4 regions of the Weizmannia sp. WK01 genome follow, and region 2 is predicted to be linked to each of the others. Evidence: riboswitches for the same ligand, from Rfam matches in the RefSeq annotation. Region 2 holds a riboswitch; each other region holds the start of a gene.
What was found. A riboswitch is a leader RNA that binds a small molecule or an ion and turns the genes downstream of it on or off. The one in region 2 is predicted to bind S-adenosylmethionine.

Region 1 (7,421 bases), 140 kb from region 2:
CCCCTGCACCCCTTCTGCGATTGCTTTGACGTGAGCCGGCGTCGTGCCGCAGCAGCCGCCGATCAGGCGTACACCCTGTTCGACCAGTTTTTCGGCGCATGTTTTAAAATAATCGGCGTTATTCGTGAACGTGAACCTGCCTTCCTCGTAATCTAAAAGACTCGCATTCGGGTATGCGGACAAAAAGGCACGCTTCGGTATCGGGATTTCTTCGAACGCCTGGATCATGTGGTGCGGGCCGAGCCGGCAGTTCAGGCCGGTCACATCGGCGCCGCGGTTTTCAAGTTCCTTGAACGCGTCGCGGACCGGGGTTCCGTTTTGGAGCACGCCCGGTTCGATAAGCGAGAACTGGGCGATGACCGGGACATCCGCTTCTTTTTTCGCAATGTCTACGACCGTATACAGTTCTTCCGCGTCAAAATACGTTTCCAAAAGCAGGGCATCAACTCCTTCGTTCAGGAGGTGAAAAATCTGCTCGCGGAACGTACGCTTGATTTCGGCAAGTGTTGCTTCGGTTTTGCGTTGTCCGCGGATGCCGCCGACCGTGCCGAGTATAAATGTATCACGGTTTGCCGCTTCTTTTGCAATCCGGACGGCCGCTTTGTTGATGTCTTTTACTTTTTCTTCCAGGACATACTGTGCTAGCTTGATATAGTTGGCGCTGTACGTGTTTGTCTGGATGACCGATGCGCCTGCTTCGATATAGGCGCGGTGGATCGCGTGGATGTCTTCCGGATGGGTCAGGTTGAATGACTCATAACATGTGTCGGCGCCGTATGCATATAGCAGTGTCCCCATTGCCCCGTCCGCAACAAGGATGCGGTTTTTTAACGTTTCGAGAAGGTCCAAATTTTTACACTCCCTTTGAATGATATGAAAAAAGCCTCCCAGAAAAGGAGGCAAGATGACAACATTCTCCTTATCTTTTCAGGTATACCTGTTGGATTTAGCACCGTGCCTTATGGGCTGGTTGCTGAGGTTTCATCGGGCCAAGTCCCTCCGCCTCTCTTGATAAGGCTATTCGATTGAACGTACTTAAAATTTTGACTTATTTATACTTTACACTTTGCCGGGTGACATGACAAGGGGGAAATTGAAATTCATATTGGATGCGGTTTCGTCCCTTTTGTCTAATTGGCTTTCTTTTGCCTTTTTGAGCCCTCCAAAAGGACAATTTGCTCTTGGTCCGACTCTCTTTTGTCTTTTTGAGCTCTCCAAAAAGACAATTTGCTCCCGGTACGGCTTTCTTTTGTCTTTTTGAACTCTCCAAAAAGACAATTTGCTCCTGGTCCGGCTTTCTTTTGTCTTTTTGGGCCCTTCAAAAAGACAATTTGCTCTTGGTCCGGCTTTCTTTTGTCTTTTTGAGCCCTTCAAAAGGACAATTTGCTCTTGGTCCGGCTTTCTTTTGTCTTTTTGAGCTCTCCAAAAAGACAATTTGCTCCCGGTACGGCTCTCTTTTTTCTTTTTGAACCCTTCAAAAAGACAATTTGCTCTTGGTCCGGCTTTCTTTTGTCTTTTTGAGCCCTCCAAAAGGACAATTCGCCCCTGATCCGACTCTCTTTTGTCTTTTTGAGCTCTCCAAAAGGACAATTTGCTCCTGGTCCAGCTCTCTTTTGTCTTTTTGAGCTCTCCAAAAGGACAATTTGCTCCTGGTCCGGCTTTCTTTTGTCTTTTAGAGCTCTCCAAAAGGACAATTTGCTCCCGGTACGGCTCTCTTTTGTCTTTTTGAACCCTTCGTGACCACTGAAAAAAGCCATTTTTTTATGTAAAATTTGCTGTGTAGTGTAAGAAATTTTCTGTAAATGGTACTCTTTACCATAGAAATTAGTAAAAATGACAAATGTTTGGCTATAATTCGCCTTTTTAGAGGATAGTATGGCGGCTATCCTCTTTAAATTTACTGCCAAGGCTGTTAGCTTGGCTTGTAAGCCCATGCTTTTTAGACCGTACCATTTGGCACGATCTAACCCGTGGAAATTCTTCATTTCGCCATTTTTCCCTTCTTGGCATGCTCTTTTTTTATACTTCTCTTTAAATCCCTCCGATTTCTGTTGTTGACTATACTCATAAAATTCTGGGGTGTTGATTCCGATCCCTAATACTTTTCCGACTGTTTTTCCGGTTATGCAAACTTCTCGCATTGGGCAATTTCTACATTGTTCTCTGTCAAAATAGTAATTATACGTTTCTTTTCCACATTTTCTTATATAGTGTTTCTTTTTGATTGTTTTGTTTCCTTGACTACAGAACCACTCGTCAGAATCTTTGTTATAACTGAATCTTTCTTCGTCTATGCGATATGCAGCTTCACTTACAGGGATGTATGCCTTTGCTTTAAGTTCAGAGATTTTGTCTAAGATTGGCTTTTTAAAATAGGCTTTATCACCATATACTTCTGGCATTTTTATTCTCGTTTTCTTGGTTAACTCTAATAATTCATCAAACTTCGTTCCATCCACATAAGCTCCATTACCAGTATGAACAGCTGTAATCATTCGATCTTCTGTTGTCATCATAAATTCCGTTTTATAACCAAAGAAAGGATCATTTTTGCTTTTATACCCTATTCTCGCTTCTTGGTCGACAATCGATCGTACCCCTTTTTGCTCCATAAACTTCGGGTCTGCTAAAATTTCTTTCGCATTATTAACGAGTGCTTTTGTTTCAGGTGCTTTCTCCAGTTCAACTAGTTCTTCTACCTTTGATACCGTTTCTTCAAGATAGGACTTCATTGTTTTTCTAGCTTCATCATGGTTTTCTATTTCTTTATAATCAGGGATTTCTTGGTTGATTTCACTTGGTATTTCTCCGTTTTCTTCTTTAACGGTTTTAAAGATTTTTTTCGCTAATTGTTTCATGACTCGTTCCGGTCTATATTTTTTGGTGTTGGCTTCTGTATGAGTGGAATCAATCGTTATACCAGAAACCTTTTGTAAAATTCCTTTTTCAATGCATTGGTTTATGATTTCAATAATAATTTCATCTATAGTGAGATTGCCTTCTAATCTACTTTTACGAAATTTTGCCAAAAGACTTGGGTGAGGGAGGTCGTCTTCCGGATTGATTCCTAAAAAATACATATATGCAAGGTTTAATGAGCAATTTTCTATAACTTTCTCATCAGATAAGTCATAGAGTTTTTGTAACACCAAGATTTTAACCATAAGTTCGGGCTCTTTTGCTGGCCTTCCATATTCTTTACAGTAAGTTTTTTCAAGCATTTTATTGATAAAACTAAAATCCACTTCATCTCTTAATAATTTAAGTGTATGATTTTCAGGAATTTTATCGTATAATATGGAATAGATGCTTAATTGATTATCTTTTTCTTTAAGCATGATAGATACCCCCAGTTTGGTTTTGGTTTGTAGTATAACTTTATTATACCAAATACTGGGGGCATTTTTTTTCAATTTATTGTACATATAATTATTTTGAATTTTCAGATTGACTTTTTCAGTGGTCCCGAACCCTTCAAAAAGACAATTTGCTCCTAGTCCGGCTTTCTTTTGTCTTTTTGAACCCTCCAAAAGGACAATTTGCTCCCGGTACGGCTTTCTGTCTGCAACAAAAAAAAGAGCCGGAACCGGCCCCTGTTATTCATCCAAAAACTGTTTGATGGCTTCTATATTTTTTTCTTTGTCCACTTCGAGTGCGGCGCCGACGCCCGGATAGCTGACATTGGTATAGGTGCCGGCAACCGGTACGGTCATTGTTTTTACCTTGAGGTTGCCTCCGACGGCGTCTTTGGCGAGCGCAAGAATGTTCATTTTGCTCATATTGGTGGCAATATACGGCTGAATGGTTCCAAGCAGTTTCGGCGCTTTGGCGATACCGTTCACGCTGAAAACTTCAGATTGGAGCGCTTTAAGCACTTTTTGCTGGCGGGCAACCCGGCCAAAGTCGCCTTGCGCGTCATGTCTGAATCGTGCGTAGGCGAGCAATTGTTTCCCATGCATCAGCTGTTTTCCAGGATAAAGCGTCAAGCCGATGTTTTCCGACATTTTATGTTCCACGTTCATTTCAATGCCTTGAGGCGCCAGGGTATCGACAATTTTAACAAAACCTTGGAAATCGACAAGTGCATAATATTGCACATCAATGTCAAAATTGGTTTTGAGTGTTTGACGCAGCAATTCAACACCCTTTTTTTGATTCTTCAGATTGCCAAGATAGTAGGCTGTGTTAATTTTATAGTTTCTATACCCCGGAATTTCGGCATAAATGTCACGCATAATCGAAATGAGCTTCACCTGGTTATTCTTCGGGTCATATTGGGCAATCATGATGGTATCGGTTCTTGAATCTTCTTGCCCGCGCCGATCAATTCCGAGAAGGAGAATATTGGTGCGGCCATTTGCATCCTTTTTACCGTTAAATTCCAGATTGTCCATATTTAAGGCATCATTCGGGTCTGTCTGATGAACGCCAGCGTAGTATTGATAGGCTGTGTAACCCGCGCCGGCGACGATGAGCAGTAAAAAGAGCATAAGGAACACTCTGCGCCAGCGGACTCTTGACCGTTTTTTCTTTTTTTTCGCTACTCTTGACTCCATAGAATCCCTCGTTTTAGTAGTCTGTCTTCATTATTATTATCTAAAAGCGGCAATTTGTCACGAAAATTTTGATGAAATTTTGTTATTTTTGTCGAGATCATAATTTGTGGGGAATTTCACATAACTTTCATGCAAAGTTAAGGCGTTTTTTATTTTCCAGCGGTATATTGATGTTTGTCATCAGGTAAGAGCTTTTGTTGGTTCGTCTGCTTTGTGCAGGCGTTTTTTTATGGCCAGAGACGCGGAGGTTTTAAGCATTTTTTAAGTTTCGGCAGGTATCCTTTTCTTTGCAAGAGAGCTTACAACCTACTTTTTTATATGCCCCCTTTTTTAGGCCGCCCTTGTGCAGGCGGTTTTTTTCTGGGCATAGTGGGCAAGCCTGCCTCTTTTCGGAATTTCGGCCTGTTAAGGTTGTTTTAAGCTTCCTGCGTTATCCTTTTTCTTGTAATCAAGCAAGATGAAAATCCGGCTTGCTTTTTCATCCATGTTAACCCCCTTTTTTGGCCGTCTGCTTTGTGCAGGCGGTTTTTTTCGGCCATAGCAGATAAACATGCCTCTTTTTCAAAATTTCGGCCTGTTAAGATTGTTTTAAGCTTCCTGCGTTATCCTTTTTCTTGTAATCAGGCAAGATGAAAATCCGGCTTGCTTTTTCATCCATGTTAACCCCCTTTTTCGCCGTCTGCTTTGTGCAGGCGGTTTTTTTGGTTAAGGATTTTGAACAATTATAGCAGCTAACCTATATCTTTGATTTGGTGGGAGTTAGCCGCTCTTGGGATCCGAACCGCACTGTTTCCATTCTTCCCTCATCTATGGAAAAAGCCCGGCCCCCTAAATAGAGGGTCAGGCTTTTTTTTTCTTGCGGTACATCGAGTAAGCGATATAAAGCACAATGATAACGATCGCGATAATGGTCACCGGCTTGACATAAGGAGCCGCGACGTCATCAATTTGTGCCCAGTTTGATGCGAGACGTTCACCGAGAAAGATAAACAGCACCGCCCACGGAATGGTCGCAAGCAGCGTGAAAAAAATGAACTTGAAATACGACATTTTGGCAATGCCGGCCGGGATCGAAATGGCCTGGCGGATGACCGGGATGAATCGGCCCGTAAAAATAACACCGGCGCCGTACTTGTTGAACCATTCTTCCGCGACATCGAGATGCCTTTCGTGAATCAGCAAATATTTGCCGTACTTTAGCAAGAACGGGCGCCCACCGTATGCACCGATCCAGTATAAAATCAGTTGGGCAATCAAAATGCCAAGTGTGCCCGCTGCAATGGCGCCGAAATAATTGATCTCTCCCCGGGAAATTAAATAGCCGGCATAGGCAAGGACAATCTCGCTCGGGATAATCTCAATCGCAAGCCCGATCGCAACACCGAAGTAACCCAGATCAGCGAGTGCTGTTAAAATTTGTGTGACAAAGTCTGAGAACATGTTTCCCCTCCAACATTTGCTTTCTTATCCATCATATCATACGGAAAATTTCCAGCAATAAAATATTTAAGCCAAGCCAGACGCCGCCGAATACGTAACCGCCCGCAATGTTGCTCGGGATTTCAAGGCCGAAATAAATATGGCTGACAGCTGCGAACAACAGAACAGCTAAAAGAAGTACATCCATAAACGTATGGACCCAAAACATCTCAGCGTGCCGGACAACGAGATATGTAAAATAGCCGTAAATGATCAGAATCATCATCGCCTGGTCGCTCGGAAATGAGAAGACAAAGTGGGAAAACGTCGGAATTTCCGTTTCCGACATCCGGTGGAACACTTCATGCAGCACATTTTGATACAGTTCCCCGCCGATTGTAACAAGCAGCATAATCAAAAATTCGTGCGTGCGATCTTTGCCTTTCCAAATGATCCAAAGAACCGTCAACACCATGACGAGAATGAGCGCCTGCCGCGAGCTGAGCGCCAGCATCCCTTTCATGACGCCTGCCCAATGGTGTTTGAACAAAAGCGATACGATTAAAGAGGTCACCTCGTTAAAGTCACTGAAATCTTCGCTGAAAAGGTTTTGAATCATTGTGATCATTAACACAATCAAAAACAATGTCACCAGCGTGGTGCCGATGATCACAAACTCGGCGCGGACCCGGCTGCGGAAAATCATGAAAACGCGCCGGAGCACCGCCATCATCGCCCAGAAAATCTGCTTATGGAAATAGCGGAACACATAATACGCGATGATTAAACCGGCGCTTACAATACCGCCTATGACGAGATATTTTTTGACCGCTTCGTGAAACTGCTCCCACTGCGGGCCAAGCAGCTTCCCGAGGGAAATAAACGTGCTTGTCCAAATCAAAGCGCCGGAATAGGCAAAAGTGGCAAATGACCGGAATGGCAGTTTCGTAATTCCGGAAAAATAGCCGGTGATGTGGCGGACACCTGGTATAAAATACGCGACGATAAGCAATTTATTCCCATATTTATTAAACCAGCGCGATGTTTTTTCAAGCTGGGACGGGCCGAGATGGATAAAATGGCCGTATTTATGTAAAAACGGGCCGCCGAGCCGCTGCCCGATAAAATAGGCCGTTGTCATGCCGACAGATGTACCGGTGGCGGCAATGAGAATGCTCAAGATCCAGTTGAGCTGCCCCTGGTGCACCATATAACCGGCATAGCTCATCAGCACTTCGCCTGGAAGCGGAACTGCAATCATTTCGAGCAAAAGTGCCAAAAGCAGCACAATATATCCATATTGATCGACGTATGATGTCACTGACATTTGTATCCCTCTCTTAAACGGCGTCAATAAAAACGACCGCTTTTGTTTGCATAAAGTTCACTCTTCTTACAGCCATTTTCGGGCATGAGGATGGGTTTGTCAAAAAGGTTAAAACTTGA
Region 2 (7,421 bases):
CGTTAAGAAAGCATGAAAAATTGACGGCCTTTCTTAACATAGAGCCCGTCTATGTTAAGAAAGCAAGGAAAATTGAAGGTCTTTCTTCACATAGAGGGTGTCTACGTTAAGAAAGCACGGAAAACCGAAGACCTTCCTTGACATAGAGCCCGTCTACGTTAAGAAAGCACGAAAAATCGAAGACCTTCCTTCACTTAGGGCGCGTCTACGTTAAGAAAGCATGAAAAATTGACGGCCTTTCTTAACATAGAGCCCGTCTACGTTAAGGAAGCACGAAAAAAAGATGACCTTTCTTCACATAGAGCCCGTCTATGTTAAGGAAGCACGGAAAATTGAAGGTCTTTCTTCACATAGAGGGCGTCTACGTTAAGGAAGTACGAAAAATTGACGGCCTTTCTTAACATAGAGCCCGTCTACGTTAAGAAAGCACGAAAAAAAGATGGCCTTCCTTCACATAAGGCGCGTCTACATTAAGAAAGCAAGCAAAAACGAAGGCCTCGCATTAAATTTATGCCAAAGCTGTCAGCATCCTTGCCAAATCTAGGAATTTTGCTTATTCAGGAAGCCCTAATTATATATCAAGCATTTTCCGGCGCGTACCCGGGGCCTCTTTCCATCTCAAAGGCAAGTCTGAAGCGACACGTAGATTATTGCGGATCCGATAAGACACCAGTCCCAGCTACTTGCTGGTAATCTTCCACCGTTTTCCAGCCCTTGCAGACGTCCACCCATTTTTCGGCCTTCCCGTATGTATACAATTCTTCGCAGGTCAATTCAATTGCCGAGTTGCCGCTCCCGCATGCCGGAAATACGGTCGTGAACCGTTTGAGTGAGACGTCCATATAGACCGGCAAATCTTTTTTCAAACCGAACGGGCAGACGCCGCCGACAGCATGGCCGGTATGCTCAAGCGTTTCTTCCGGTGACAGCATCCGCGCTTTCCCGCCGAATGTTTGCCGGAATTTTTTATTGTCGATTTTCGCATCTCCCGCGGTGACAACAAGAAGGGCTTCTTCCTCACCGGTACCCCTGAACGCAAGCGTTTTTGCAATCCGTTCCGGTTCCGTGTTCAGCGCCTCAGCTGCAAGTTCAACCGTCGCGCTTGATGACGACAGGACGAGAACATCTTCTTCCCGATCCCACTGCTTAAAATAGGCTTTGACATCTTCCAATGACATATGGCGACACTCCTTTTTGTGAAAATTTTTAACCCCATTGTAACGGAAGCCATTCCGGGTTGCAAACAGGCTTGCCAAGTTTTTCGCCGGGCACACCGGCTGACTTCCCAAAGCTGCAGCTTCATTCGTTTTTCAACGGGCAGTCCCTTGTATGCGGCTGTGAAAGAAAGATAAGGTTTCCTGCTGCTTTTCAGGCTTGCGGTATGCTTCTCCAAGCAGCTTCTCCAGCCATTCGCTTCTTTCCGATGGAGAAAACTGCGGCCGCTTCAGAAGCTGGCGGCACTCATATAAAAAATCCACATATTGGGCGTAGTTCGTATCATAATGTTCGGATAATTCATTTGCAATTTTGGAAGCCAGTTTCGGGCTTGCCCCGGCTGTAGAAACACTGATGGAAAGCCTGCCCTTTTGGAAAAACGCCGGAAAAGCAAGGTTGCCATTTCCCGCATGGCCGGCATCGTTCACGAGGGCTTTGGCCGGGGCATGGGCAACAATCCGGCTGTTTGTCTCCGGATCATTTGTCGCTGCAATAACCACATCGGCCTGCCGGATGTCTTCTGGTTCGAATGTTTTCTGTTTCCAAATGAATGCGCGTTGTTGAGCCATAGCCTGCAATTCATCGTTCAGGTGCGGGCTCACGACGGTAACGTATGCCCCCGCTTCCTGCAAAAGCCGGAATCTGCGTGCCGCAACTTTTCCACCGCCGATAACAACAGCCTGCTTCCCGTCTAAATCGACCATAACCGGTACCCAAACCATTCCTGATCTCCTTTCCAGTTTATCCATTGCAAAAAGCCCGCCGTTCTCCCTGCTTGGCATGCTCCCATTCCAGCGTTTCCTGGAAAGCCGGAATCGGGTAAGTGCCGGCACGCGCAATGGAAAACGCCGAGCCGCGGGCATTTTTCAAACTGCATCGGACCCAAAAAAGTGCCGGTACGCGCAATGAACGCTGCACCCCGGCACCTTTTAAACTGCATCGCCCCAAAAAGTCCGGGGTGCACAATAGAAAACACCGCAGGCTTGACTGGGTAAAAATCCCGTGATCTCAAATAAAATCCTCTGCGCCCAACGCTTCTTTTGCCCGAACGGCCAATGCGTCCGCCATATCCGGATGGCAGCCGAGATACCGTGCCAGCCGGATATCATATCCTTCCCGCTGCAGCATGCCCACTTTCTTTTCCAGCGACCGGACGAGCACGCCGGTAAACCAAAGATAAGGGGCCACAACTACCGGGTGCCCGGTTGCGGTCAGCTCCTTCAGCGCATCATCAAAACGAGGCTCAAGCACTGCCAAATAAGCCGTTTTGATCTGTTCTGTCCCCAATTGCGCACGCAACCCGGCAGCAATTTTTGCAAAATCGCACAGTGTTTCCGGGTTGCGGCTGCCGCGTCCAACAAGCAGAATCCAGGCACCCGGAGGCATGCCGGTTTCCAAAATATTTTCTGCCAAAATTTCGATGATCCGGTCCCCGACACCGAGCGGGCGGCCGTACGTAAACACAATATGCGGATAACGCTGTTTCGCTTCCCGGATCGCGCGCGGGATATCCTCATAATAATGCCCGGCACTCAGCAGCAATACCGGCACAACAGCAATGCGCCCTGCGCCGCCCCGGACAAGCGCATCAATCCCTGCCGCAATATCCGGTTCCGCAATTTCCAGATAGCAAATTTCCTGGAGATCCGCATCCACCTGCGCCATTGCTTGCCGGATCGTCGCTGTTGCTTCCCGGGCGGTTTCAGGCACACGGCTGCCATGGCTGACATATAAAACGCCTTGTTTCATACCCGTTCACCCGGTACAGGCCGGAGCAGCAGAAAGCTGTTCAAACCATTTTAACTCTTCGCGCAGTTTTACCACTTCTCCGATGATCAAAAGCGATGGGTTGCGCAGCCCAGCCGCCTTTTCACTTAAATTTCCAAGCGTGCTGACCGCGGTTTCCTGTTTTTCAGTCGTGCCCCAGCGGATTAGTGCAGCCGGCATGTCCGGTGATTTGCCGTGCTTTATCAGTTGCGCACAGATGAGTGGCAGATTTTTCACGCCCATATAAATGCAAAGTGTATCAATTCCCGCATATTTGGACCAATACGCATCAAGATCTTCGCCTTTTTTCGTGACGCCCGCGATAAAAGCAACGGATGTACTGAGCCCGCGGTGGGTGAGCGGAATGCCGGCATAGGCGGGCACAGCGGAACCGGCTGTAATTCCCGGCACGATTTCAAACGGAATATGTTTTTGCACCAGGACTTCCGCTTCCTCCCCGCCTCTACCGAATATAAACGGATCACCGCCCTTTAAACGGACAACCGTTTTTCCTTGGTTAGCAAATTTCACAAGCAGGTGGTTGATCATATCCTGCGTCATCGTATGGGCATCCGGTTTTTTCCCGCAGTAGACAAGTTCTGCATCCGGCCTTGCCTCTTTTAACAGGTCCGGATTCACCAGCCGGTCATATAAAATGACATCCGCTTCCCGGATCAGGCGCAATCCTTTCACTGTAATCAGCTCCGGATCGCCGGGTCCTGCCCCGACTAAATATACTTTTCTCATTTCTTCACCTGCTTTAAACTTAATCGGACTCGTTGTTTTGGTTGATGCGAGCACTTGAACAATCCTAGTCTGGATTGGCTACAAGCGGGCACCTGAAAAAGCTGGCTGCTTTTGCCGCTAGAGCTTGCTGAACGGGTCCAATTCTGCGTTTGTACCCAATTTATCAGCAAGCTCCATCTCAAAATATAAAAGAATCCATCTTCGAAAATGCGATTTTATCTTCTCTATACGCTGAATCAGCTTCCAAGTGCAATTTTTTCCCTGGTTTTTTCATAAAACCGATTTGTATATAAATTTTTGCCGCATTCTTACCAAATCTAGGAATTTTGTAAAATGAACGAAATCTTGTCATGCAGACTGATGCTTACTCTTATTACCTATGTCATTTTATATAGCAGCCTTATTTTTTCTGAACCGTATGCAGCCCGCATTCGGTTTTATTAAAGCCCGCCCATCTTCCTGCTCTTGAGTCGCTGTTTCCGACAGCACGTGTGCACGGGAAGCAGCCGATGCTCGGATATCCCTGGTCGTGCAATTCGTTATATGGAAGATTGTTAGACCGGATATAGTTCCAAACATCATCCCATGTCCAATGAATCAGCGGGCAAATTTTAATCGAATGGAACCTTTCATCTTTATTGACAAAATTCGTTTTTGCCCTTGTCGGCGATTGCTCCCGCCGTAAGCCGGATATCCAGGCCGCCGCTCCCTGCAGCGTTTCTTCAAGCGGCTTGATTTTCCGGATATAGCAGCATTGGTCCGGATCCCTTTTCCAAAGGGCAGATCCGTATTGCGCCGCCTGTTCATCAAGCGTAAGCGACGGTTTTTTCATTTGTATATTTAAAGCCGGATATTTCTTTTTCACTTTTTCAATCAATTCGTAAGTCTGCGGAAAGTGCAGGTCGGTATCCAAAAATACGATATCCGCATCTTCTCTGACTTTCGAAATGAGATCAATCAGCACCATTCCTTCTGCGCCGAAACTGCACGCATATACCACTGATTTGCCGTACGTGCCATATGCCCACTGCAAAATTTCCAATGCGCCCTTCGTTTCATCTTCCGGCACGAACGCTGCGAACGGATCCGACGTAAACTGTTCATATGTGAGCCGCGTTTGCTCCACTCTATTCCCTTCTTTCGCATTCGATTACTAAGGATTAAACGACAAAAATCTTCTTACCCTGAAGTAAGAAGATATCCATTCCCGGGAAATCTTCTTATCTTTCAGGCCACCACCTGCAGGAATTGGCACAGTGCCCATTTCCGGACCTGCTGCCGAGGCTTCACAGGGCCCTTCCCTCCACCTCTCTTGATAAGAAAATAACAATATATAAGCTTGAAGTTTATTGTATACCTTCTTATGCTATTCGTCAACGAAAAATTCTGATAAAGAAAATCAGGCCCATTTTCAAGAAAAATGTTTATATGTCGGTTTTTGATCCTCATTTGATGGAAAAGGTTTCCAACTGACCCTTCATTTTTTGGCTAGCTTCCTTGGGCTTTTCTTCAAAATTTTGCTTCTGTACCAGATTGGTCATTCATCTTTAAACTTGCGGATGTCCTCAGTCGTACCAGGCTCAAATCTGTGCTTCATCTCACCCGGATTTCTGCAGCATCTTTTTAAAAAGGAGCAACAGCTACCTTTTACCATAGAGGTCTTTCCTTATTATCAAACGAATAAACATAAGGCATCGTAAGAATCAAACAAACCCAAATAATGACGATTAGTGTTATGAATGCAACTTTTGGAATGCCCAATATCATCAGTCCAAATGATACGAAAAGGCAAAGTAGAGAAAGATAACCAACTTTATTTCGAAACTTCATACTTGGATATAACTTGGCTGTACAATTTGGACATTCCATGGTTTGGTCAAACTTCCATAGTCTCTTAAAAATATAAATCCACTTAAATTGATGGTTACAATTCAAACATTTTGGCAGGCTCATTAAATTTCACCTTCCTTTTCATTGATTCTAACATAAAATTCAATTTATTTTTTATATTAACAACTATGGTTTGGAAAAGTCTTCTTTTTCAGTGCGTTTTCCAACCTGCGGGGGTAAACTACATATATCAATTGACACAGACTGAATGAAGGCAAAGCGAGGTGGAAAAATGATTCATTTGGACAAGCATCATGACCCCTGGACAAACGGCATACTGCTGCGCCAACTTTCACGCAGGACAGTCCAGCCGGGTACCCTGATCCGGGAGAATGAAGCACTTTTTCAACAGTACTGTCAGCCGGAATTTCACAAACCGTTTTCCCTTTCACGGTTGCTGCTGAACCGGCGATATCCGGTTGAACCGTATAAAACGCTTGCAGATCAGAACGGCCTTGTGTACCCGGAATGGAAAACGATATTGGATCAAGCGTACAGCCGTCTGCTGGCTGTGGCATCCCGTACAGTCAATGTGGCAGATTACGGTGCGGTCGGCGATGGAAAAACCGACTGCACAGCGGCTTTCCAAAAAGCATTGGGAAACGGCCGGGTGAAAGTGATCGTACCGAATGGTGTTTTTCTAGTAAAGGGGCTTAAGCTGCCTTCATGGACATGCCTTTGCGGCAGCGGAAAAGGCGTAACCATCATCAAACTCCATCCGCATGCACCGAAAAAAACGCGTCTCATCCAAAATGCCCATTTTCATCGTGGCAATCACCATATATCGGTGGAGGGGCTCACGCTCGATTGGAATGTCGAAAGGCTCGGGCAAGAGGAAAGAACGGCGGCAGGAAATAACCGTTCAAGCTGCCTGACTTTTGCGCACGTCACGTTCGGCTGGGTGAAAAATGTGGAGGCGGTGGGGGCCGGACTGCACGGTTTTGATGTATCCTCTGCCCGTTATCATTATTTGGGAGACGGCTTTCTCGCCCCAGGAAGGAGCCGCTATATCTGGCTGGACGGGCTCACGGCAAGCGGATTCGGTGATGACGGGATTACCACCCACCATAGCGACTATTGTTTTATTTCAAATTCTTTCTGTTACAACCCAAGTGGAAGGGCCCACAAAAAAGGGTTTTCCAACTCCAATGGCATTGAGATTGATGACGGCTCGCGCCATGTATGGCTTTGCAATAATGCATCAAGCGGCTGTTTCGGAGGTGTTGAAATCAAAGCCCACCACAATGCATCGGCTGCTTCTCATGTGCATTTGTATGGCCATCTTTCTGTCCGCGACAACCGCTCTTTTAACTTCCGGCATATCGGCCACCATAAAGGCAAAGATGCCGATTCGAAAAGCGCGAACCATATTGTGGCGGCCAATCTAGTTTCTGTCGCACCGGTGTTTACGGATTTATATGAAGGTTCAACGCCGCGCAGCCTCGTTGTTTCCGCTTACCGAAACGTTGTAATTAACGGGCTGACTGCGCTTGGCGACCCGGATTATGATTTCAAGGGAAATCCTGTTGTCGCCATCCAGTACCGCGCAAAAAATGTTATTTTGAAAAATGTAGAAATCAGCGGGTTTCAAAATGCAAAACGGATCAGGGGCAAAGACAAATGCGTACTGCTGTAATGCTTGGATTGTTCATAAATAAAGAGAGAATCTAAGCAAGACTTGCCGAATGAATCGGATAATAGCTTCTTATCCGATTCACCCTGCAAGTCCAGCCTTCATGTTTGCCACCAATAGAAGCGATATCTGCAAAAAAGGGGATGAAATGGCTTTCGAGTGCAAAGTT
Region 3 (7,421 bases), 500 kb from region 2:
ATTGCACCCTCTGGCGTTTCCACAGAAAAAAGCCTGCCATAAAAATGGTCAGGCTCTGAGAAGCGACAGTCTTTCCCAAGGCTTTGAAAGCCAGCGCCGAGTGGCAAAGATGCCTCGGAACCATTCATCAATGCCCTGGGCAATCCAAATACCGAGCAGCCCAAGCCCGAAATGCACTCCAAGGACATAGCTTAAGCTGGCTGCAAATACCCACATGGAAAAAATGCCAATCATGACCGGGAAGCGGACATCGCCTGCTGATTTCAGCGAACTCATCAGCACGATATTCATCGCTCTCCCTGGTTCTGTAAAAACAATGGCCCAAAGAATCGGGATGCTGACGGCGAGAATGTCTTCGCTTTTCGTAAATATGTGCAAAACAGGTGAGCCGATGAGCGCAATCACCAGTGAAGTAAAGAAAGAAGCCATCATGGCAATCTTTAAAGTTTTCATCCCGCGTTTCAGAGCACGTTCATACGTTTTTGCACCGACATACCGGGCGATAAGCAGCTGGGTGCCGGATGCAATGGCGAGGGTGAACAAATAACAGATCATCGAAATATTATTTAAATAAACGCGTGCAGCCAGGGATGCTTCCCCGAGTAAGGCAATAAACCCGGTAATCACCAGTTGGGAAAACTGGTAGGAAAAATTTTCGCCGGCTGAGGGAATGCCGATTTCAAGCAATGCACGGATATCTTCTTTCTTTATGGTGATGATATCGCGAATGCCCATTTTCATTGCAAGCCTGCGGTAGACAAGGAAAAGAAGCGCCGATACCGCAAAAACGCGTGCAACAACAATGGCCCACGATACCCCGATGACGCCGGTAACCGGGAGCCCGAAAATCCCCGTAATGGCCAAAATGTTCCCAAAGATGCTAATTAAATCCATTAAAACGGTGACAAGCATCGATTCTTTTGTAAAACCGTGGCTCCTCAGTACTGCGCTTAAAGCGAGGGAGATGGACTCGAGAAAAAGGGAAGCCCCGCAAATTTTGACAAATGTCAGCGCGTATTGATAAACCTTGCCGTGAATGTCGAAAAACCCGAGAAGCAGTTGCCCGAACAGAAAAACAAAAAGCCCGACGGCAAGGCCGAACCAACAATTGAGACCGAAAGCGGAATGGGCGACCTGGCGCGCCTCTTTCATTTTCCCTGCGCCAAGATTTTGCCCGATCAGGATAATCGCGCCGACGGATGTGACATTAAAAATGAGTATAAACATATTCAACAGCTGGTTGGCCACGCCCACCCCGGCAGCCGCATCATCGGCGTAGTGGCCGAGCATAAGGGTTGCGATGATCCCGATTCCCATATGCAAAGAAAGCTCAATAAAGAGCGGCCAAGAAATTTGAAACAGGGTCTGGTCTTTGTAATATTGCTGTTGTGCTGTCAACACTTTTCCCCCTTTATCTGATACCCCAGCCTTTTAAACCGGTTATATTGCCGGGTCTGGCGGATGTTCATTCTTCAATACTATGAAACATTGTAGTCTTTATTGTCGTGCTGTCAATTGGAATCTTAAAAAAACCCGTGAATTTTTTATGGATGAGGGATATTGGCTGTGTTTGCGTATTTGTTTACATGTTTTCAAAGCTGTTTGCATGTTTACACAAACGCAAACATTTGTAAACAAAAACGCAAACATGTTTGCAAACCTGTAAGCATGGCTTTATAACAACACTTTTCAAAAGTTTACAAGCCGCAAACAAGTTTACATTTTCGTTAAAAAAGTTCAGAGTATTGATTATTTTTATAGACTCAGATATTCTTAGAGTAAGCCAAAGAAAGCGATACAGGGAGGAAAAGTGAATGGGGAAGACCCGGATTGCCGCAGTCGATGTAGGCAACGATTCTTTAAAAGGCATTTTTGGAAAAATGGAGTATGAACTCAATATCCCGAACGTCATTGCACGGGATATTGAAGACCGGCCGGTAATTGGCATTGAGGAACTGGACAGCAAAGATCCGCTTGAAGGCATCCATGTAAAAGTCCACTCCCCTGCTTTAAAGGAAAATAACGTGATTTACCGTGTCGGGGATCTCGCAACCAAAAGCGATAATGCAACCGAACTTGACCCGGGAAGCAGCAAGTCGGAAGAGGATCAGACCCTCGTCCTGCTTTTTACAAGCCTTGCGCTTGACGCAGTAAGGGAGGAAAACGCCAAAGTTTTTACCCGCAACCAGAATGTCATTGATGCCAATTACACGCTTGGGACAGGCCTGCCGCTCCGCGAAGTAAAAGAGGGAAAAGATGCGGGCTACCGCTCGCAGCTGCTTGGATCCGTCCACCAGGTGGAATTTCTTGTCACACCGAAATATCAGGGGTTGAAAGTCAATCTGAAATTTGACGAAATCAAAGTGTATCCGGAAGGCTTTGCCGCTTTTATCAATCTTGTCATGGATAACGATTTAAACATTATTAACCGCGAATTGATTGACAAACGCATTTTAATCCAGGATATCGGCGGCCTCTCAACGGATATCGCCGTGATCAAAAACAGGACAGTCGATGATGACCGGGCGCAGGGATTTAATCTCGGCGTATCAGAAGCGCTTGAACAGATCCGTGAAGAAATCCGCGTCAAATACGGGGTCGAATTGGACAGCCGCCGTGATGTGATCGATATTATCACGAAAAAGCATGACCGCAACCATATTATGGTAAAAGGCAGCCGGACAAGCGTGCACGACATTACAGACCGGATTCTGTTTGACCTTGCAAAGAAACAATACCGCCTGCTCCGGAACGTGTGGCAGAAAAACTCACAAACAGAGATTTGCTATTTTGTCGGCGGCGGTTCTGTTGTCCTGAAAGATTACTTAAAAACGCTGAACAACAGCCTTGACGGCTACAATATTGATTTCTTTGAAGATGAAAAAGAGAGCATCTGGATGATGGCCAATGCTTACTACAAATTAATTTCGGATTATGTGAGGAAAAACAATAAACCGGAAGACAAAGGAAAGAAACCGGTCGAATCCAAATAAGGTGAAAAAATATGGAAAAACAAAGCGGGATGAAGCGGGGCCAGACGATTGCGTTCCGGATCCCCCAGGATACGCCCGATCATATTTTAAAAGAACTGTCAAAGTTAAAAGAAAAAGAGAAACGGAACTTCTCCGCCAAAATAGCCGGATATGTGATACAAGGTGTTAACCAGTCGCTCGTAAAGGACAAAGAAACCATTACAATCCCGCTGCCGCGCAAACTGACAAAAGTGCAACATGACTGGCTGAAGCATGAACATTCGGAAGCGATGCTCGGCAGCATTGTTTACGAACTGATTCAGGATCCACTCCGGGCGACTTCGCTCTTTGCGGCCCTTTCGAAACAACCTGTATCTATGGATGAGACGCTTTTTTTACAGGAAGACGAATTGCCGCAAACCAGCGAAGAAGCGGACGGGAAACCGGTTCGATCCGGTGGTGAGCCGCCTGGATCGGATGATCTTGATGCATTCGACTGGAGAACTGCCGCCGCCGAACCGGCACCGCCCGAAACGGGAGCGCCGGAAAAAGAAGAAGATGCGGAAGACCTGCTCGGGGATTTTCTCGCCAGCATGAATAAATGAAGTGCGCAGGGTGAACCCCTGTGTGTCTAAAACTTGTACGAAATGTAAGGGGATGGCACAGATGGAAAATATAATCGAAGTTGCCGGTGTGAGCCTGATGCGCGACGGCAAAAAACTGCTCTCGGACATTCACTGGACGGTCAAAAAAGGGGAGCATTGGGCTGTCCTCGGCTTAAACGGTTCCGGCAAAACCACTTTGCTCAATATGATCAACGGGTATATTTGGCCGACAAAGGGGAGCATCAAGGTGCTCGGGAAAGCGTTCGGAAAAACAAGCCTGCCGGAACTGCGGAAATCAATCGGCTGGGTCAGCTCCTCCATCCAGGAAAGGATACCGCGCACCCAACTTGCACGCGATGTGGTCATCAGCGGCAAATATGCATCCATCGGGCTGTATGAAGCGGTGGATGCACAAGACGAAGAGAAAGCCCTGCGCTTGATGGAACAATTACATTGTGCTTCCCTTTTTAGCCGTGCTTATGAACATTGTTCGCAAGGAGAGCGGCAGAAGCTTTTAATTGCGCGCGCGTTAATGGCGGAACCGCGCATCTTAATTTTGGACGAGCCTTGCAACGGGCTGGATTTGTTTGCCCGGGAAATTTTGCTAGAAAGTGTGGAAGAGCTGGCGAAAGATAAGAACGGACCGACGCTTGTATATGTCACGCACCATCCGGAAGAAATTTCTCCCGCTTTCCAAAAAACATTGCTGATCAGAAACGGGGAAGTTTTCCGGCAGGGCCGGACTTCCGAGATGATTGAAAAACAAGTGCTTTCCCGCTTTTTTGAGCATGAAATTCACGTGGAGTGGCGCGGAAACCGGGCATTGTTTCAAGTTGTCTGACGATTGAAAAACAAAAAAATATAAAATAATGAATTGACAAATCCCGAGCCGTCCACTAATATTTAAATATAACAAATGAATAACTTATCCAGAGAGACTGAGGGACAGGCCCGATGACGTCCAGCAACCTTCAAATCTTTTTTTGAAAGGTGCTAATTCCTGCAGAATGGTTCATTCTGAGAGATAAGTCACTTGACCGGCAAACCTCTTTCGAATGAAAGAAGTTTTTTTTTTGCCAAAAGGAACAGAAGGAGTTTTCAACATGCTGGTATTAGAAGATATTCATAAGGTATACGGAAAAGGGAAGGACAAAAAGGTTGAAGCGTTAAAAGGCATCAACCTGCGTGTTGAAAAAGGGGAAATCTTCGGGGTGGTTGGTTACAGTGGTGCCGGGAAAAGCACACTGATTCGGTGCGTCAATCTGCTCGAGCGGCCGACTTCCGGGAAAGTGCTCGTTAACGGGGTCGACCTTGTGCGCCTGCCGCCTGCCAAGCTACGTCAAGAGCGAAAAAAAATCGGCATGATTTTCCAGCAGTTCAATCTGCTTCAGTCAAAGACGATTTTTCAAAATGTGGCCATGCCGCTTGTGCTGGAACATCGCCCGAAGGAAGAAATAAAGGCAAAAGTGGCAGAATTATTGTCTTTTGTCGGGCTGGAAGAGAGAATGCATCACTACCCTGACCAGTTGTCAGGCGGCCAGAAACAAAGGGTCGGTATTGCAAGAGCCCTTGCGACAGATCCGGACATCTTGCTTTGTGACGAGGCAACGTCTGCCCTTGACCCGAATACGACCGAAGCCGTGTTGGACCTTTTGCGGAAAGTCCGGGACGAGCTGGGCATTACGATCCTGATGATTACCCACGAAATGAATGTCATTCGTGATATTTGTGATAAAGTGGCGGTGCTGGACGGCGGAAAAATTGTGGAGCAGGGCCCTGTAATCGACCTTTTCACAGAACCGAAAACGCAAATTGCGAGAAGCTTTGTGAAAACTGTGCTGAATGATTCGATTCCGCCATCGGTGCAAAAACTGATCGATGAAAGCAGCAAAGACAACCCGCACGGCATTTACCGGATTCTGTTTAAGGGAGCTTCCACCAATATGCCGCTGTTATCCAATACAGCAAAACAATTTTCAATCGACCTGAATGTGCTTCATGGCATGATCACCGAACTTCAGGGAATCCCTTTTGGCAACCTGCTTGTCGAATTGAAAGGCGACCCGGAAGAAATGAAGCGGGCCATTCAGTACATCAACGATCACGAAGCGATCATTCGGGAGGTGGAGAAAAATGGCATTTGATTGGTCATGGTTTTGGCCGCAATTTTTCACGGCAATGGGCCAGACGCTGTATATGGTGGCTGTATCATTACTCATTTCCATCATCATCGGCATCCCGGTTGGCGTCATTCTCGTTATTACCCGGGAAAACGGCATATGGGAAAACAAATGGATTTTTAATATTTTAAATGTGATTATCAATATTTTTCGGTCGATCCCGTTTATTATTCTCGTTGTCGCGATCATTCCGTTTACGCGCTGGGTTGTCGGGACAGCGATCGGAACAACCGCAGCGATTGTGCCGCTTGTGTTGTACACTGCTTTTTACATCGGGAGGCTCATTGAAAGTTCACTGCTTGAAGTCGACAAAGGGACAATCGAACTTGCGCAGTCAATGGGGGCGACGAACTGGCAGATTATTTGGCGGTTTTTGCTTCCGGAAGCAAAGGCATCCATGGTGCTCAATTTAACGATTGCCACCATCGGGCTGATTGGGGCTTCCGCGATGGCGGGCGCGGTCGGTGCCGGCGGGATCGGGGATTTGGCGATCACGTACGGGTACAACCAGTTTCAGACAGGCGTCATGATCGTTACCGTTATCACGCTGGTCATTTTCACCCAGCTTGTCCAGACATTGGGCAACTTTCTCTCCAAAAAAATCCGGAGAAAATAATATTGGGAAAAAGGGTTACACCTTTTTTATAAAAAATTCAATTCAGGGGGACTTAGCAGCGATGAAAAAATTTGCGATTCTATTATTGGGACTGATCCTGGTTTTGGCAGGATGCGGGGCCAAAAACAATTCGAGCAGTACAAGCACAAAAACAATCAAAGTCGGGACAACCACTTCTGAAGTGCCGACATGGAATTTAATCCAGAAACTCGCGAAAAAGAAAAATATTAATATTAAGATTGTCCGCTTTGACGACTATGTTCAGCCGAACCTCGCATTAAGCGACGGGGAAATTGATATTAACGCGTTCCAGACGGTTGTTTATTTCGATGATTTTATCAAACAACGCAATCTGAAGCTTTCGGCGATCGGCACAACGAATATTTGGCCGATGGGGATCTACTCGAAAAGATATAAAAAGGTCAGCGAAGTGAAAGATGGCGACCAAGTTGTGATTCCGAAAGACCCGACAAACCTCGGCAGGGCTTTGCTTTTGCTGCAAAAAGCCGGATTGATTACGACGAAAAAAGGTTTCACAGGCAAAGGCGGGCTTGAAAATGTCGCTTCAAACCCGAAACATTTGAAAATTACTGCCGTGGATGCCGCCCAAACACCGCGCGGCCTGGATGATTCGGCACTCGCTGTGATCAATTGCGATATGGCCATTAATGCCGGCTTAAACCCGACGAATGACTCCATCTTCCGTGAAGATGCGGGCAACAAAGCGTATATCAATATTATTGCAGCCCGGACAAAAGACAAGAATGACAAAACGTTGAAAGAAATCGTAAACATTTATCATTCAAAAGAAGTCTCTGACTTTATCAAAAAGCATTATAAAGGTGCAGCCGTCCCGGTCAATAAACCGGTATCGTATTTAAAAGATTATAAGCAAACACAATGATGGCAAATAGTTTCATAGCAGCCCCCTAAAAAACAGCGGGCATAGAGACAGGCGGTTTATCCGCCCCATAGCAGAAAAAAACGGCGGGATACAGTTCGAACGGTATCCCGCCGTTTTTCTATTGGCTGGGCTTTTTGAAACACT
Region 4 (7,421 bases), 380 kb from region 2:
ATTCTGGCGGTTTCGATGTTCCCGCAAATGATTGTCACCGGGCCGATTTATAATTTGTTCCTGCATTTGCATTTAACGAACTCGTATGCGATTGTCCTGCCGTATTCGACGATCACCCTGCCGACTGCGGTATGGATCCTGGTGACGCATTTCAACCAGATTCCGCTCGCACTTGAAGAATCGGCAAAAATTGACGGTGCGACGCCGGTCCAGACGCTGTTCCGGATTGTCTTCCCGCTTGCCGCGCCAGGTGTTTTTACAACTGCGATTATTACATTCATTGCCGCGTGGAACGAATTTTTGCTGACGATTACCTTAAATTCGGACGCTAATTATCATACTGTGCCGGTCGCGATTTCTTTCCTCCGCACCCAGTTCGAAATACTTTGGGGACAGGTCGCTGCCGCTACCACAGTCGTCACGGTCCCGACTTTGATCATCGTCCTTCTGTTCCAGAAACAAATCGTCTCCGGCCTTACAACAGGTGGGGTGAAAGAATAAAAATTTCCGGCAGTGGAAAAGTTTTCCCTCGGTATAGCGCGCGACATTTTCCGGAATCCCGCCTGCCGGTGTGTGACCCCTGGATGAATACATGAGCCGGCGGTCGATCCGATATGAGCGAAAAAAGGGCTTCCCGGCCGGACCATAAGAAAAAAGGGCGCTTGGCACCATGCCATCTTCGAATTTGGAATTTTTGGAGGAACAGCGTATGACATGGGAAATCACGAAACACGAATTGGACAAACAAATGCTGCTGGTCAATGAAAGCTTATTTGCACTCGGGAATGGCTATCTTGGCGTGCGCGGAAACTTTGAAGAAGGCTACCCGGAAGAAATCCCTTCTATCCGCGGCACATATTTGAATGCTTTTTATGACATTACAGAAATCCAGTACGGGGAAAAAGCGTACGGATTCCCGGAAACCGGTCAGAAAATGCTGAATGTGATCGATGCGCAGACCATCGAAATTTTTCTTGGAGAAGAAAAAGAACGCTTTTCTCTTTTTGAAGGGGAAGTTCTCGGTTTTTCCCAAACTTTGCACATGAAACGCGGGTTTTCCGAACGCGCCATCCATTGGAAATCGCCTTCCGGAAAAGAAATCAAGCTCACTTTTTCACGGTTGGTTTCTTTTACACAGCGGGAACTGTTTGCGATTCAAGTGAAAATGGAGCCGGTAAACTTTTCCGGGCCGGTGCGGGTGATTTCCACTGTCAACGGTGATGTGCAAAATTATGTCGATAAAAACGACCCGCGGACCGGATCTGCCCATGCAAAAAAGCTGGCTGTGACAAAAGTGGCAGAGGACAGAGGCACGATTGTACTGCGTGTCCGCACATTTGCTTCCGGGCTTGAAATGGCTTGTGCCGCAACCCACGCCGTTTCCGTCTCTTGCGAATGCCATTATGAACAAGACGAACAAAAAGTGCACGCAATCATCGATTTCAAACACGGCGAGCCGGTGTCCCTTACAAAATTTGCGATCTATACGGACACGCTCCGCCACGGGGACCATATCGCAGAAAAGGCGGCGGCCATCCTAAAAAGCATGCAAGGCAAAGATTTTTCAGCACTATTACGGGAGCAGGAGCAATATTTAGCCACTTACTGGCAAGCAGCGGACATTGAAATTGACGGCGATCCGAAACTGCAGGAAGGGATCCGTTTCAATCTGTACCAGCTCCTGCAATCTGTCGGAAAAGACACCGCCAGCAATATTGCGGCAAAAGGGCTGTCCGGGGAAGGTTATGAAGGGCATTACTTTTGGGACACGGAGATTTACATTTTCCCGGTGTTTCTGTTGATCCATCCGGAACTCGCGCGGCATTTGCTGCTGTACCGCTACCATATCCTTGACCACGCACGGGCAAGGGCAAAAGAGATGGGCCATCAAAAAGGTGCGCTATTTCCGTGGCGGACGATTTCCGGCACGGAATGCTCACCGTATTTCCCTGCCGGCACAGCGCAGTATCATATCAGCGCGGACATCGCTTACAGTTATATGCAATACTGGTATGCCACCCAAGATCAGGACTTTATGAAGCAATACGGCGTCGAAATTCTCGTGGAAACGGCGCGGCTTTGGCTTGAGGTTGGCCATTACCGGGAAAAAGACGGCAAATTTGCGATTGAAGATGTGACCGGGCCGGATGAGTACACAGCCATCGTCAACAACAATTACTATACAAATGTGATGGCAAAATATAATTTGAAATCAGCTCACAAATTTTATCACTGGCTGAAAGAAACAGATGATGCCTATTTTGCGGCATTTGCTGCACGGCTTGGTTTAACGGACGAAGAAGCGGCAAGCTGGCTGAAAGCGGCGGATGCGATGTATCTCCCTTATGATGAAAAACGCGGCATCCACAAACAGGATGACAGCTTTCTCGATAAAGCGGTCTGGGATTTTGAACATACGCCGAAAGACCATTACCCGCTCCTTTTGCATTACCATCCGCTCACGATTTACCGGTACCAAGTATGCAAACAGGCAGACACGGTGCTCGCGCATTTTTTGCTGGAAGACGAGGCAAATCCGGAAACGATCCGAAACTCGTATCATTATTATGAAAAAGTCACGACACACGATTCATCACTGTCCACATGCATTTTCAGCATAATGGCGTCTAGGCTCGGCGAAGCGGAAAAAGCGTATCATTATTTTATCGAAACAGCCCGCCTTGATCTTGATAACACACATGGCAATACAAAGGACGGCCTGCATATGGCCAATATGGGCGGGACATGGCTATCAATCGTGTACGGATTCGGCGGCGTCCGGATCAAAGAAAACGGGTTTTTTCTAAATCCTACCATTCCGGAACAATGGGACCGCTATTTATTTCGCCTCACCTACCAAAACCGCAAGTTTCAGGTGGAAGTGGCGCGCCATGCGTTTAAAGTGACATTGCTGGAAGGAGATGCGCTGGACATCCATATAGGCGGCCGTACAGAAACGTTGAAACCAGGCAGGACGGTTACCCGGCCGATTTCCGGATTGTGAATGCAGGCGTTCCTTTCCTTTACACAAAAAACAGAAAAAAGCGGCGGGACACTTTTTACAGTGGTTTCCCGCCGTTTTTATGTTTTCTTTCGGGCTTTTTCAGCGGCTTCTGTGGTGCAGTTTTTGTCATACGTACGGACGGGACGTGCCTCCATTCCCGTTTCAAAATGAGCCCGGGCGTCTATTTTGAAACGGGGAATCCCGCCGATCAGGGCGGATTCCCTGCAGCCGTTTGTCCATTATTTCACGGTTGTGCCCGCTTTCGTGTACGAAAAAGCCTGCTCGAAATCGGCAATCAGATCATCCGGATTCTCGAGGCCAACCGATAAGCGCAACAAGCTGTCGGAGATGCCGCGTTTTCTTCGGTCCTCAGGCGGCATTGCGGCGTGGGACATTTTTGCCGGATAGGACAGAATCGATTCTACAGCGCCGAGGCTGACGGCAAAGACCGGAATTTTTACATGGCTGACAAATGTCCGGAGCGCTTCCTCATCTTCCAGTTCAAACGACAATACCGCGCCCGGCCCTTGTGCCTCCAGCTTTTGCAGCGCATGCTGCGGATGGTGCCCGAGCCCCGGATAATACACGTTTCGCACAAGCGGATGCGCATCAAGAAAATGTGCGATTTTCACCGCTGACTGCTGCGATTGGAGCAGCCGCACATGCAACGTTTTCAACCCGCGCAAAACGAGCCATGCATCCTGGACGCCGAGCACCGCCCCGAATGAATTTTGCAAAAATCCGAGGCGCGCTGCCAATGCTTCATCTTTTACAACCGCAAGCCCAGCAACGACATCGCTGTGCCCTGCTAAAAATTTCGTCGCGCTGTGCAGCACGATATCCGCCCCGAGTTCAAGCGGGCGCTGCAGGGCAGGCGTTAAAAAGGTGTTGTCGACAAAGGTGAGCGCCCCGGTTTCCTTTGCCAGTTCACTCACCGCACGGATATCCGTCACTTTTAAAAGCGGGTTTGAAGGGGTTTCCACATAAAAAGCCTTCGTGTTCGGGCGGACGGCCTGCCGCACTTCTTCAAGGTTGGTCATATCTACAAATGTATGTTCAATACCAAGCCGGGTCAGGACTTCTGTCACCATCCGGAACGTGCCGCCATACACATCTTCGGTGATGACAACATGGTCGCCCGCCGACAAAAGCAGAAACGCGGTTGAAATCGCCGCCATCCCGGAAGCAAACGCGAAACCTTTGACACCGCCTTCGAGTTCGGCGATGACATCCTCGAGCGCTTCCCTCGTTGGATTGAGCGAGCGGCTGTAATCGTATTTACCGAACTGGTCAATGTCCGCCTGGTGGTATGTCGAAGCATGCTGGATCGGTACACTCACAGCACCGGTCGCCGGGTCTATTTTATGGCTGTTATGTAAAAGCCTCGTTTGAAAAGAATAATCTTCATTTGTCATCGTGTTTGCACCCCTTCGTGAATGTTGGCAAAAGCTTTTTCAATATCTGCAAGCAAATCGCGTTCATTTTCAATTCCGACTGAAAAGCGCAAAAGGCAATTGTCTACGCCTGAAGCAATCCGTTTTTCTTCCGGAATGTCGGCATGCGTCTGTGTAGCCGGGTAAGTGATAAAACTTTCCGTCCCACCGAGGCTTTCGGCAAATGTAATCAAAGACAGGCCGCGTAAAAACGGGTCGACCCATGATTCTTCTTTTACACGGAAAGAAAGCATCCCGCCGCGGCCCGGATACAGCACATCTTTTACATCCGGATGCGCGCTTAAAAATGCCGCCACAGCTTTTGCATTTTTTTCGTGTTTTTCCATCCTAAGCGCCAGCGTTTTCATGCCGCGCATCAGAAGCCACGAATCAAACGGACTGAGGGTGGCGCCGGCACCGTTATGGTACAGAAAAAGCTGCTCGCAAAGTTCAGCACCCTTTGCCACGATCAGACCGGCCAGCACGTCGTTATGCCCGCCAAGATATTTCGTCGCGCTATGGACTACAATATCAGCGCCTTCTTTAATCGGCTGCTGCAAAAGCGGGGTGTAAAAAGTATTGTCTACAATCAGCAGGATTCCGTGCCTTTTCGCAATTTCAGCCACTGCGCCGATATCCGTCTGCTGCATGAGGGGGTTTGTCGGCGTTTCGAGGAAAATGGCTTTCGTTTTCGGGGTGATTTCTTGTTCAATATTTTCCGGGTTGCACGTATTCACGTACTTACAACAAAGCCCCCATTTTTTATATCCCTGCTCCAGCAGGCGGTAGGTGCCGCCATATAAATCATCACTCACAATCCACTCATCGCCGGCCTGGAACAAAGATAAAACAGTGAAAATCGCAGCCATGCCGGAACTGCACGCAAACCCGCGGTCCCCGCCCTCCAGATCCGCAATCGCTTCTTCAAGCAACTGGCGCGTCGGGTTGCCGGTACGGGAATAATCGAAACCGGTTGACTGCCCAATGCCTTCGTGGCGGTAAGCGGTAGAAAAATAAACAGGCGGGTTCACCGCACCTGTCACGCGGTCACTGCGGTTTCCGATTTGTGCAAGTTTTGTTTCTGTATGATACATGATGGACACTCCCTCACTTAAAATCAAAAAGCCTTCTCCAATAAGAAGAAGGCCATTCCTTTCGTGCATGAACCATCTTCTTATCTTTCAAGTTATGATCCCATAACTTGCAGGACTTAGCACCTTTTCAACGCGTAAAAGCATTGAAGGTTGCTGAGGCTTCATCGGGCCATTCCCTCAACCTCTCTTGATAAGAAAACACCAATATGAAATTTGCCATCAACGCCGCAAAAGAAATTACACAACGAACCTAAAAATTGCTTACGTTCAATTTATCCCTTTTTTTCGGATTCGTCAAGCTTTTTTTAAATTTTGTTTTTCTTATGGATAATCCATATGGTGAGAAAATAAAACAGCAAAGATGAAAGGAGAAGCGTAATGACTCCGTCTGTAGTATTGATATACTCATTCCTGAATTTTGCTGCACTTTCTCCATTCACTATATTCGGCACATCCACAAATGTAAAAGGGATGATATGCATAACAGCATACAACTTTGTCTTAAATCCGCTCATCATTTCCTCAAAACAAAAACAAGCCACCAAAACGAGCATCAGAAGCAATTGATTTCGAATAAAGGTATTTAAAAACTGCGTGAAAACAGAAATAAATAATAGAAGACATAGGATTAGTAAAAGCGATCTGCCCAAAAACCGGGCAATTGAAATCCACAATACTTCTGTCCCGTTTAAATTGATCGCCACAGGGTACTTCCAACTCCCCAAATGGCTTATGATGCTACCAATAATGAGCGCAACAACCAGGATAACAATCGTGATGGCAAGGCTGTAAACAAATGAAGTGAAGATTCTCGCATCCAATATTTTCTTGAGCTTCACTGGCAAAACATTTACAAAATGATTAATACCGCCTTGTTTGTCTCTTGTTGAAATATCACCAATTAAAACTGCAATGAGAAGAGGCATTAAGAACGGGAATACGTAAAAAAGAATACGATATGTAAAGTTAATACCCGGGGTTTCGAACGACTCTATTACCGGATGAATATTTTGTTTAAGCAGAATGGTATTGAGCTGTATTGCTTTTTCTGTCTGCGGAACAATTTTTTTATTACCAAAAACAATTGTTCCGGCATTAATCCCAGCAATTAATTTTTTATCTAAAGCGATCTGCAATTTCAGTTCTTGCTTCCAATCCCCTGCTTCATGAGCTTGTATTTGTTCTGTACGAAGGCGTAACTCCTCCTGCAAACCCGCAAGTGCTTTCTTCTTTGCTTCACTCTTATTTGGATTTGATTCCATGTGTGAAATGGCATTTTCCAGTGAGGATTTGTTATCCTGATATTCATTGAGCGGGTCCATTCTCTTTGCTCCCACGAAAGTAAATGCAAACAAAATGAAAACAATCAAAATAGCAGCAATAAAAACAGTCAAATTTTTTTTATTTCTAATGAATCGCAATGTCTCTAATTTGATTAGCCCCATTTATCTTCACCTTCGTATATTTCCTCATAAATTAGTTGGCTGCCTTTTTGCCCTATGAAAAATGATTTAAATTTCATGTCTTGTTCGAATGCCTGATTTACCACAAAGGAGCTTTTACTCGAATCTATCTCCGCCCATACTTCATTGGCTGTGGCATTTTTAATTTCTTCATCTTTAAATAGGGAAAGAACTTTATCCGCATCATTCCCATTCTCTAACTTAATGATGATGTATTTATTAAAGTCCGGATTATTTTTTCTGCTTTCGTAAACCATTCTTCCTTGCTTTAAAAAGATGACACGATCACATAATTCATCAACATTGTTCAGAATATGGGAAGAAAAAAATACAATTTTATTTTCATCTCTAAGTTGCTTAATGGATTTGCTTATCAGTTTAATATTGGATGGGTCCAGCCCATTCATCGGCTCGTCCATCAATAGCA

Region 1: linked by a shared signal. The riboswitch ahead of OF158_RS02545 (bifunctional homocysteine S-methyltransferase/methylenetetrahydrofolate reductase) and the one ahead of OF158_RS02005 (phosphoadenylyl-sulfate reductase) in region 2 are both predicted to bind S-adenosylmethionine.
Region 3: linked by a shared signal. The riboswitch ahead of OF158_RS17080 (methionine ABC transporter ATP-binding protein) and the one ahead of OF158_RS02005 (phosphoadenylyl-sulfate reductase) in region 2 are both predicted to bind S-adenosylmethionine.
Region 4: linked by a shared signal. The riboswitch ahead of OF158_RS03545 (methionine biosynthesis PLP-dependent protein) and the one ahead of OF158_RS02005 (phosphoadenylyl-sulfate reductase) in region 2 are both predicted to bind S-adenosylmethionine.

Annotation. Positions count from the first base shown of each region.
Region 1 is NZ_CP109616.1:527,167-534,587, reverse strand. It holds gene OF158_RS02545 (bifunctional homocysteine S-methyltransferase/methylenetetrahydrofolate reductase) at 1-849, opposite strand, end outside; SAM riboswitch class I at 917-1,018, opposite strand; partial or broken gene OF158_RS02540 (IS1182 family transposase) at 1,863-3,338, opposite strand; gene OF158_RS02535 (LCP family protein) at 3,597-4,556, opposite strand; gene OF158_RS02530 (undecaprenyl phosphate transporter UptA) at 5,397-5,996, opposite strand; gene OF158_RS02525 (VTT domain-containing protein) at 6,028-7,302, opposite strand.
Region 2 is NZ_CP109616.1:391,920-399,340, reverse strand. It holds gene OF158_RS02025 (YbaK/EbsC family protein) at 648-1,178, opposite strand; gene OF158_RS02020 (NAD(P)-binding protein) at 1,311-1,964, opposite strand; gene OF158_RS02015 (sirohydrochlorin chelatase) at 2,224-2,964, opposite strand; gene cobA (uroporphyrinogen-III C-methyltransferase) at 2,971-3,729, opposite strand; gene OF158_RS02005 (phosphoadenylyl-sulfate reductase) at 4,130-4,855, opposite strand; SAM riboswitch class I at 4,947-5,051, opposite strand; gene OF158_RS02000 (TIGR04104 family putative zinc finger protein) at 5,377-5,682, opposite strand; gene OF158_RS01995 (glycosyl hydrolase family 28-related protein) at 5,852-7,255, shown strand.
Region 3 is NZ_CP109616.1:3,591,447-3,598,867, reverse strand. It holds gene OF158_RS17100 (MATE family efflux transporter) at 49-1,398, opposite strand; gene OF158_RS17095 (ParM/StbA family protein) at 1,815-2,993, shown strand; gene OF158_RS17090 (hypothetical protein) at 3,005-3,577, shown strand; gene OF158_RS17085 (ABC transporter ATP-binding protein) at 3,639-4,418, shown strand; SAM riboswitch class I at 4,500-4,608, shown strand; gene OF158_RS17080 (methionine ABC transporter ATP-binding protein) at 4,681-5,721, shown strand; gene OF158_RS17075 (methionine ABC transporter permease) at 5,711-6,373, shown strand; gene OF158_RS17070 (MetQ/NlpA family ABC transporter substrate-binding protein) at 6,435-7,277, shown strand.
Region 4 is NZ_CP109616.1:768,172-775,592, reverse strand. It holds gene OF158_RS03560 (carbohydrate ABC transporter permease) at 1-501, shown strand, start outside; gene OF158_RS03555 (glycoside hydrolase family 65 protein) at 710-3,004, shown strand; gene metC (cystathionine beta-lyase) at 3,244-4,419, opposite strand; gene OF158_RS03545 (methionine biosynthesis PLP-dependent protein) at 4,416-5,531, opposite strand; SAM riboswitch class I at 5,609-5,728, opposite strand; gene OF158_RS03540 (ABC-2 family transporter permease) at 5,837-6,976, opposite strand; gene OF158_RS03535 (ABC transporter ATP-binding protein) at 6,967-7,421, opposite strand, start outside.